3 regions of the Desulfitobacterium dehalogenans ATCC 51507 genome follow, and region 2 is predicted to be linked to each of the others. Evidence: riboswitches for the same ligand, from Rfam matches in the RefSeq annotation. Region 2 holds a riboswitch; each other region holds the start of a gene.

Region 1 (3,208 bases), 790 kb from region 2:
AGAAGCTTAACTTATAGGGAGCACCAGAAATGGTTGATGTCCATAAAGTATATATTGAAGGTGATGAGATGCGATATTATTGTTTAGAAATTGATGAAGGAAACAAGAAAAAATACGCCTATGGGTTAAGTGTAACCGAATGGCCAAGAAAATGGATTCTTTGCTCCAAATGCCAGAGAGAATGGAAAAAAAGCGTAATGCATGACTTTGGAACAGATACCCCTATTGTTTTGTCTAATGATAATTATCCTGATTTTCTCTGGTTTTATATTAATCATATTTCAGAGAAAGCTAAAGACGTTCTGGAAAGAGAAAAGATTACGGGCTATAGACTAGAGAAAGCCCCTGTGTTATCCTTCAATGATTTAACTGATATGCAACTTAAGGAGCTCCGGCGCCATGGTACCCGGGTCAATAAAATACCCACAGTCCCGCCTGCCTATTACAAACTTCATGTTGATGTGTGCGCCGAACTTTATAGAAAATCAAACATTATTCTGCTCGATAGTTGCTCGGAATGCGGCTATGAAACATACCTTGCCGAGAGCAAGGAGCGGATTGAATCGAGAGATAGCCTTTTTTTGAGGGGGGAGTCTCTCAATGGAATAGATCTGTTCAGGGCCAAGGGCTACGGTGTTAATATCTATTGCTCTGAAAGATTTGTTGAAGCCTATCAAAGACACGAGCTGACAGGATTGATGTTTACTGAGATTGTAGTGCTTTGAGGCTGCTGCATAACTGGGCGGAAGATAACCTAACATAACTAGATATAATGTAAAATAAAATCAAGATGTTTATTTTTCTGTTGATTTATGTTATTTATGTTTGTGGGAAGAAACATCGGGAATTAAAATTTCGGATTGTCCGATTATTAGCATAAAGACAAAACTGAATAGTTTCCGAGCTCATTCGTCTAAAAGAATCTCTCATGACGGAAGAGCCTGAGCAAACCGCTCACGGGGTCAGTTAGGAAACCAGCTGGCCTTCACTTATGAAAAGGAAGCAGAAAGGACAAATTTGACAGAGTCGGCTCTGGCTTTTGTTGTTTTCGCTATCGGGCGGTTTGCTTTTAGAAAGGCAAGCCGCTTTTTTCTTTATAGGAGAAAACTATGGCGAACAGATCAGGCAGCGTAGTCGCCAACTGATTTGACTGCTGTCAAATTTGAACCAAAATAACGGCAGGAATGTGCGGGAGAAATTCCACCGGATAAGGAGTGCATAAAAAATGATCAGAGCAGCTATTTACGGCAAAGGAGGGATTGGCAAATCCACTACCACATCCAATTTGGCGGTAGCCTTGAGTGAGATGGGTTATAAAGTGATGCAGATCGGCTGCGATCCCAAGGCGGATTCCACAAGAATGTTGACCGGAGGGAGGCCCATTCAAACCGTATTGGAGCTGGTGCGCAGCAAACGGGATGACCTGCAGGTGGGGGACTTTGTGCAAGAGGGATATAACGGAGTTCTTTGTGTGGAAGCCGGCGGTCCCATGCCGGGTATCGGCTGTGCCGGACGGGGAATTATCACCGCCTTTGATACCTTGGCAGAAATGAAGGCATATGAAGTCTACCAACCGGATATTGTGCTTTACGATGTGCTGGGGGATGTGGTCTGCGGCGGGTTCGCCATGCCTTTGCGGGGAGAATATACGGATGTGGTTTTTATAATTACCTCGGGAGAGATGATGTCCATGTACGCAGCGTCCAATATCGCCGCAGCTTTGGCCAATTTCCGCAACCGGGATTATGCCCGTTACGGGGGGCTGATTCTGAACCGGCGCAATGTGGACAAGGAGATGGAGCTGGTGCAGCAGCTATCGGCGGAAACCCAGGGTGAGCTCATTTCCGTTATCCCCCGGGCGGCTGAGATACAGAGAGGGGAAGAGCAGGGCAAGACAGTCATGGAGTTATTTCCCGAAACGGAGATCGCTCAAAGTTACCGCACTTTGGCCCGGCATTTCATTGAGGTATGCGGTCATGAGTAAGGGGGTGCAAAATAATCTTCTCAATTATATTCCCAACCGGAGCAGACCTAAGACTATTCTGCGCATTCCGGAGAGCCATAGTCTCCATATATGCCCCACGGCCTGCGGCCGCCGCAACGCTATACGTGCCCTGCAAAACGGGGAAAAAGAGTTTCTCTCCTTTTTATATATCGGGGAAGAGGATGCGGTTTCCGGACAATATGTTGAGAATATCGGCTGCGGTGGAAGAGCTTCTGGAGGTGCTTGAGCCGGCGCCTAAGGCCTTTGTGCTTTACTTTAATTGTATCGATGATTTCCTGGGTACCGATGAAAAAGCACTTTTGCGAGAGCTCAAAAGCCGTTTTCTCGGACATCATTTCACAGTCTGCCATATCAATCCCGTGGCGGCCGATGAAAAAATATCCCAGGGCATGCGCAAGCATAATCAGATGTATGAGCTGCTGGAATACACCGAGGAAAAGGACGAAGGTATTAATCTAATCGGCAATTATGTTTCTCTTGATCAGGAGAGCGAGCTCTTTGACCTTTTGGCGGACTGGGGGATTAAGAGAGTACGGGAGCTTTTTGCTTGTCGGACGTTTGAGGAATATCAAAAGATGGCGGCCAGTCGGCTGAACCTGGTACTAGTGCCCATGGGCTTGGTTGCTGCTCAAAGCATGGCGGAAAAGCTGGACATTCCTTATTATTTCAATCCCCCTTCCTATTTATGGTTTGGACCAGGAGTACATGGCTATCGGTTATGATGGAGCCTTTTTGCTGAAGGCCAGGTATTTTGTGGATGTGTTTAATGATGAGTCCTTTTATGGGTTTCACGGTATTCGCAAGCTGATGAAGCTTATGGGAGAAGCTGTCGCCAGGGCAGCGGATTGGGGAGACCTGAAGGTGAACAGAGATGAGGGGAGCGAGCGTCCATGGAACGGTTAGCCATCTATCTCCCGCCTTTTTCCAGTGATTATTCCGGAGCCTGTTCCACGCTCTTGAACTGAACTGTTTGATCATCATTGATGACGCCTCATGCTGTACCCGCAATTATGTCACCTAAGATGAACCCCGCTGGACGGAAAGCACGCGCAGTACCTTTGGCTCGAATCTGAGAACCATTGAAGCTGTGCTCGGGGATGAAGAACGGCTGATCAGCCAGACCATTGAAGCGGCGCAGAAGCTCAAGCCGGAATTCATTGCCGGGCAGCCCCGTGCCGGCGATCATCGGCAGGGATATGAACG
Region 2 (3,208 bases):
TGGAGGAGGCATAATGATCGATAACCCTGGCTTTGTTCTGGAACATTGTCGGAAAAATTGCAGTAAATCTGCTCAGGATTGGTCTTTTTTATACCAACAGTTAGAGCAGATTCTAAAGAGTATGGATTTGTTTTCTCATCTGAACCAAAAGTTTCCGGTGATTCATTATCATCATTTGCCGAAGATAAGCATAGCCGGTTGTCCCAACGCCTGTTCTCAGCCCCAAATCAAAGATATAGGGCTAACGGGCTTTCTTATGCCCAAGTTCACAGAGGCAAGGTGTACGGGCTGTCAAGCCTGCTGCCGTTCCTGTCAAGAAGGTGCTCTGTCTTGGCAGGGAAGGCTGGAATTTGATGAAAGTAAGTGCATTGGTTGCGGGGATTGTGTGCGCTCATGTAAAACAGGCAAAATACTTCCCGGGGAATCGGGCTGGACTCTCCATCTTGGCGGGCGTTTGGGAAGGCATCCACAATTGGCACGATTGTCCCGGGAAAAGCTCCAGACGTCTGAACTCCCCGGTATAATCGGCCGCATCCTTGAAGACTATATAGAAAATGGCCTTCCGCTGGAAAGGCTCACTCATTTTCTTGACCGCCGACAGAATCTATAAAGAGTCACAAGGAGTTTTGGCGTTCATGAATCCATCCTCTCAGCTGGTCTAAATTGCTGACAGTTATTTGTTTCTTCTCCATTTTGAGAATTCCTAAATCCTTCAGTTCACTTAATATGCGGCTTACGGATTCCCGTGCTAAACTGCACATTCCTGCCAACTCTGTTGCGGTAAGGGGAATCGTAATGAGAATTCCCTCAGGAGTCTCTTGGCCGTGGACATGAGCTAAAGCGAAGATCTTAGCTCCCAACCGAGAACGAGCATCCCCCAGAGCAATATTCTTGATTTGCCGATAAGCTCTGCGGAGATCCAAAGCCATATTTCGATAAAAAGGCAGAAGTGCGGAAGGATTTTCATTAAAGTACTGAAGTAGCGCCTTTCGATCCAAAACGAAGACATCGGAGGCCTCGGCAGTGAGTGCTGCATAAGGATATACTTTATTATCTAATATAACTTCCGGGAAAAATGCGGGAGGTTGCAGAATCCGAAAAATTTTCTCAGTAAATTCACTCATGAGCAAAATTTGGATACGGCCTTTGAGTAAAAAATAGACTGAATTACCGTCTTCTCCGGAAAAGAAAAGGAATTGCTTTGCAGCATAATGGCGAACCCGTCCATGGTCAGAACAGTACTCCCAAAACGAATCAGGCAGTCCCTGCCAGTTGGGATTGTTTTTAAATATCTCGAACTTAAGAATATTACCAGCCATACTTCCCTTCCTTTCACAAAAGTGTCATCAAAGTATTATGTATGAACAAAATTCTATATTTCCTTGAAGAAACCCTTTAAAATCGAGGAAAAAATGATTTTCTTATGAAAGTGAATCATTCCCTGATTGCCAGTTATGGTTTATAATAATGAGTAGCCGAGCCATATTTCCTACCGAATTGATCTACGGAATTTGGCCGTTTCAGAGATGCCTGAAACCAGGGTGTGTTTAGAAATGAACATGCCTTCCGCAAAGAAAAGGAGGAAACCCCATGGAGAAGATTAGAGTGCAGGATGCGATCGGATCTGTGCTTATGCACGATCTGACACAAATTATCCCCGGAAAAACAAAAGATGCTCGCTTTAGAAAAGGTCATGTTATCAAGGAAGAAGATATACCGATTCTTCTCAGTATGGGAAAAGAGCATATTTTTGTGTGGGATCAGACTCCGGGTCTTATTCACGAAGATGAAGCAGCAGAGCGTCTGGCCAAAGCAGTGGCGGGCCCAGGTCTTTCCTTTAGTGAAACAAAAGAGGGAAAGGTCAATTTAATTGCTGAGGAGGATGGATTAATCTATGCTTCTGAAGAAGGGATCTATGCCCTCAATTCTTTAGAATATATTATCCTCGCTACCCTTCATAATCACCGTCCCGTGAAGAAAGGGCAGAAAATTGCGGGGACCAGGGTCGTTCCTCTGATGATTGATGAGAAAGTTATTGTAGAAGCCGAAGAAATCGCCCGGCAATTTAAGGAACCACTTCTTCAAATCCGCCCCCTTCAACCCAAAAAGGTTGGAGTGGTTACCACGGGAAGTGAAGTATACCATGGCCGTATCCAAGATAAATTTGGACCGGTTCTCCAAGGAAAAGTGGCCGAATGGGGCTCTGTTCTCTTGGGACAAACCTTTGCCGACGATAATGTAGAGATGATCCAAGAACGCATCCGCGAGCATATAGCTCATGGTGCAGAAATGGTCCTGGTAACCGGCGGCATGTCCGTGGATCCCGATGATTTGACCCCTACGGCGATCAAAGGTTTGGGGGGAGAGTTAGTCACTTATGGTACTCCTGTTCTTCCCGGAGCCATGCTGTTATTGGCTTACCTGGATGATATCCCGATTATGGGATTACCCGGCTGTGTCATGTATTCAAGAAAAACGGTCTTTGACCTTGTGGCAACACGCATTCTAGCTGGTGAGCGGCTTACTCGTCTGGAAATTGCCAAATACGGTCATGGAGGATTGTGCCTGGAGTGTCCGGAATGCACTTATCCCCATTGTTCCTTCGGAAAATAAGAGGAAGAACCTTCTCTTAGCCAAATTCCCAAGCGCTTGGGAATTTGGCTAATCGTTCTTTAGGAGAATACTTTTTTAGAGATCTGCCATAAATCACTGAGGTTCCGGCAGGGAAAAACCTGGGTGCAATACCTCCTATACTCCTTCATAAGATTGTCGGGTAAGCTCCAATCCTTTTCCTCCAAAGGGTTCAACCAAAAGATATGCTTAACCTTCTCTTGGATCTCCTGCAAATATTCTGCTTGAGCAGGGCGGAAATTGTTGCGGCCATCTCCCATGATCAACACGGTTCCCTTTGTGGAAAGAGCGGGAAGAACATTCTGGGCAAAGTCTTTGAAAACCTTACCATAATCTGTGAATCCAGAAGAATGCTTGCGGCCCCAGGAACGGATCTCTGCCATAGAATCACCGGTTATTAACCATTCTTCACAGGTGATATCCCAGATTCCATCAATAAAAAGGTAAAGCCGTACTTTGCGAAACCGGGATTTGATGCGTTGGCATAAGTAAAGAAGAAATTGAGAAAAGGGAGCTACGGAATTGGATACATCGCATAGTACAATAAGCTCGGGATGCTTTAAGACATAGGTTTCAT
Region 3 (3,208 bases), 900 kb from region 2:
CGGTTTCACCAATCTTCAGTTTTGTGCCGAGGGGCAGGCTAACCAGATCAATTCCTTCGGTGGTTAAGTTCTCAGCGAAATCTCCCGGTCCCACATCAAGCCCCATGTCCTGCATCTTCTTAATGCTTTCCAAAGCCAGCAAACTTACTTGACGATGCCAATCTCCCCCATGGGCATCACCTTCAATACCAAAATTAACCTTCAGGATTCCCTCGCCCACGTTCTTCTTCCGCATCCCCTTTTTCTCACTTGTACAAACTGCAATAATTTTCGCCATTCATCTTTCTCCCCAATCTTTTAGCTTATATGGTCTTCGCGCATAAAATGACCGCTCTTGCCACCGGTTTTTTCCATGAGCCGGATATCGCCGATGACCATGGTCTTGTCGATAGCTTTGCACATATCATAGATGGTTAAAGCTGCTACGCTTACCGCTGTAAGAGCTTCCATCTCAACCCCGGTTTTCCCCGTGACCTTGACGATTCCTTCGATTTCTATGGTTCCTGGAGGAACAATTTCAAAATTCAGTTTAGCCCCTGTAATAGCCAAAGGGTGACACATAGGAATAACATTTGAAGTTTGTTTGGCTGCCATGATTCCTGCGACTTGGGCTACCGCCAATACATCCCCTTTAGCAATCTGCCCTAACCGGATTCTCTCTAAAGTTTCCGGTTGCATCTCTACCTTACCCCGGGCTGTAGCCACTCGAGTGGTCTCCGCTTTATCCGAGACATCCACCATACGTGCCCGGCCTTCTTCATCAAAATGTGTCAATTCCATAATTATCCTCCAATCTGGGACATAATCCGTTGATCCTGCCAAGCCTGATCATTCATATGATGTTCAGCCGGCTTATTCCAAATCGCTTGGGCAAAAACATCCCTGACCTCATCATCACTCTTGTTGGAGCGAAGCACTTCACGAAAATCCACTTCATTGGAACTGTGTAAACATAGGCGCAGCTTACCATCGGGAGTTAAGCGAATACGGTTGCAGGTGCTGCAAAAATGTTTGCTGATAGCGCTGATAAAGCCCACACTACCTTTAAATCCCTCCGAAGTGATATATTCAGCAGGCCCTCCTCCTCGAATGTCACGAGTAGCTTTAAGGCCCTCTAAGCCCAATATTGCTTTCATCTCATCGATGGATACAAAATCACTGCGTTTATCCGAACTGATTCCGATGGGCATCAATTCGATAAAGCGAACATGAACGGGATAGTCATGGGCTAATTCCATAAAACGTGGCAGTTCATGGCTATTGAAATCACGAACAACCACTACGTTGAGTTTAACCGGATGTAACCCTACTTCGAGGGAGCGGTGTATCCCTTGAAAGACTTTCTTAATATCCCCACCACGGGTGAGCTCTCGAAACTTATCTTCATCGAAGGTATCCAGGCTTATATTAACTCGATTAACTCCCGCCTTCTTTAGGTCTTCTGCCATGTCTGGAAGAAGTATCCCATTGGTGGTAAGCATCAGATCCTCCACCCCTGAAATTTGGGAAGCATTCTGTAAAAATTCCAGAATTCCGGATCGAATTAAGGGCTCCCCGCCGGTTATGCGAAACCGTCTAAATCCTAAGGAGGTACTAATCCGCATGACACGTGATATTTCTTCATAGGTCAAGATAGACTCATGGGGAATCCATTGAACTCCTTCAGGAGGCATGCAATACTTGCAACGTAAATTGCAGCGATCTGTAATGGAAATCCTCAGGTATTCGATCTGGCGTCGATATTGATCTTGCATAGATTTCCCCCACCTTCACGTTCATTATTCCACAAAACAAAGAACTCCCACGGTCTGTAAAACCGGGGAGTTCCCCTATACCCTACAGACTCCTTTCCAAATGGGAGGCATTACTGTTTCCAATAATACCCGGTGCAGAATGCACGACTGGTAAACCATAGCTCACTTTAGGTTTCCAGCTTCGGAGCACAAAACGTATTCTATTACTCATTATACTACGGCTGTGAATAATTATTAAAGAATGTAACTAATTGTAGTATACACTATTTTGGAGATTGCAAAAAGAGTTCTAATAATAATATTTCTTAATCTTTATTAACAAATCTTAATAAATTCCTGATAAAATAGCCGCTTTTTATAGTTTCCTTTAAATACGATAAAGAATGTCTACATTATTGTCAAGTATTATGAAGATTATGCTGTTGCAGGGTTAGGTATTCTTGAGGTGTATTCATATTACTGAAACAAAGACGTATGTTTGGAAAATTAATGAAATCCTTCTCCCTCATATGACGTACCCTGTTGTTTTGCCGAATAAATACTGCCAGTTTAAGATGCTTCGCCTTTAAACTGTCTTCAATTATGGGAAGACAGTTTTTGTGATAAAAAGCATGGAGGGGTTGAATTTCGCCATCAAGCTCAGGGATTAAGATATCAACCTCCCCTTCAATTTTCCCGGCCATAAATCGAATCACTTCTACACTCAAAAAAGGCATATCGCAAGCGGCAAAAAAGGCATAATCATAACGAGCTTCCCGCAAGCATGCTTCTAACCCTCCTAAGGGCCCATGGTCCAGATAATTATCTTTGATCACTTTAACTCCATATTTAGCATAGAGCTCCGGATGATTGCTGCTAATCATCACTTCAGCAAAGACCGTACTAAAGATAGCTAAGGTATGCTCAATGAGTGGGACCCCAGCCCATTCAATAAAAGCCTTGTTGCGACCCATGCGAGAGCTTTTCCCACCGGCCAGGATAATTCCGGTTATCGGCAAAAGGGTTTCTCCATTATTAGCATCCATATGGTATGTCTCCCTATATCTATCAATGATCAGACTTTTGTCTTTTGCTTTATTGTAACACAGATAAGCCCTTCCCATAAAAGAACTTTTACTTTCCACCCTAATAGCTAGTTAATACCAAGCTGTTTTTTCTGAAATAAAAAAGGGAGAGTGCCGCAAGCTATGCATATTAGACAAAGCTTGGACACTCCCCTATTCCTATCCTCACAGAGGATAAGTCAACTACGCTTCAGATGGAGTCGAAACTCCACCTGAAGCAAGTTTCCTTTATTGTGCAGATTGCACCAGAGGTTCCACCCGCACACCGCAGACCTTATATTCGTAGGTCTTAGTTACTTTATCATACGCTCCGTTGGTTAAGACATTCGTCGGTGACTCCCTATAATGCAGGGTCATAAAGAGCACTCCAGGCGGGACCCTTTCAGTTAC

Evidence for each region. Region 2 has a riboswitch for molybdenum cofactor ahead of DESDE_RS10805 (molybdopterin-binding protein). Riboswitches for the same ligand answer to the same signal wherever they lie in the genome.
Region 1: it holds a riboswitch for molybdenum cofactor, as region 2 does, so the genes downstream of both, DESDE_RS06975 (nucleotide-binding protein) here and DESDE_RS10805 (molybdopterin-binding protein) in region 2, are expected to answer to the same signal.
Region 3: it holds a riboswitch for molybdenum cofactor, as region 2 does, so the genes downstream of both, moaA (GTP 3',8-cyclase MoaA) here and DESDE_RS10805 (molybdopterin-binding protein) in region 2, are expected to answer to the same signal.

The regions. Positions count from the first base shown of each region.
Region 1 is NC_018017.1:1,438,844-1,442,051, forward strand. It holds gene DESDE_RS06970 (double-CXXCG motif protein) at 30-725, shown strand; molybdenum cofactor riboswitch at 886-1,018, shown strand; gene DESDE_RS06975 (nucleotide-binding protein) at 1,226-1,984, shown strand; gene DESDE_RS22450 (hypothetical protein) at 1,977-2,231, shown strand; gene DESDE_RS22455 (nitrogenase component 1) at 2,185-2,727, shown strand; gene DESDE_RS22460 (hypothetical protein) at 2,711-2,908, shown strand; gene DESDE_RS06985 (nitrogenase component 1) at 3,130-3,208, shown strand, end outside.
Region 2 is NC_018017.1:2,229,629-2,232,836, reverse strand. It holds gene DESDE_RS10815 (4Fe-4S dicluster domain-containing protein) at 14-610, shown strand; gene DESDE_RS10810 (Crp/Fnr family transcriptional regulator) at 615-1,319, opposite strand; molybdenum cofactor riboswitch at 1,462-1,598, shown strand; gene DESDE_RS10805 (molybdopterin-binding protein) at 1,591-2,613, shown strand; gene DESDE_RS10800 (VWA domain-containing protein) at 2,673-3,208, opposite strand, start outside.
Region 3 is NC_018017.1:1,330,184-1,333,391, reverse strand. It holds gene DESDE_RS06450 (MOSC domain-containing protein) at 1-277, opposite strand, end outside; gene moaC (cyclic pyranopterin monophosphate synthase MoaC) at 298-780, opposite strand; gene moaA (GTP 3',8-cyclase MoaA) at 783-1,754, opposite strand; molybdenum cofactor riboswitch at 1,828-1,953, opposite strand; gene mobA (molybdenum cofactor guanylyltransferase) at 2,153-2,779, opposite strand; gene fdhF (formate dehydrogenase subunit alpha) at 3,047-3,208, opposite strand, start outside.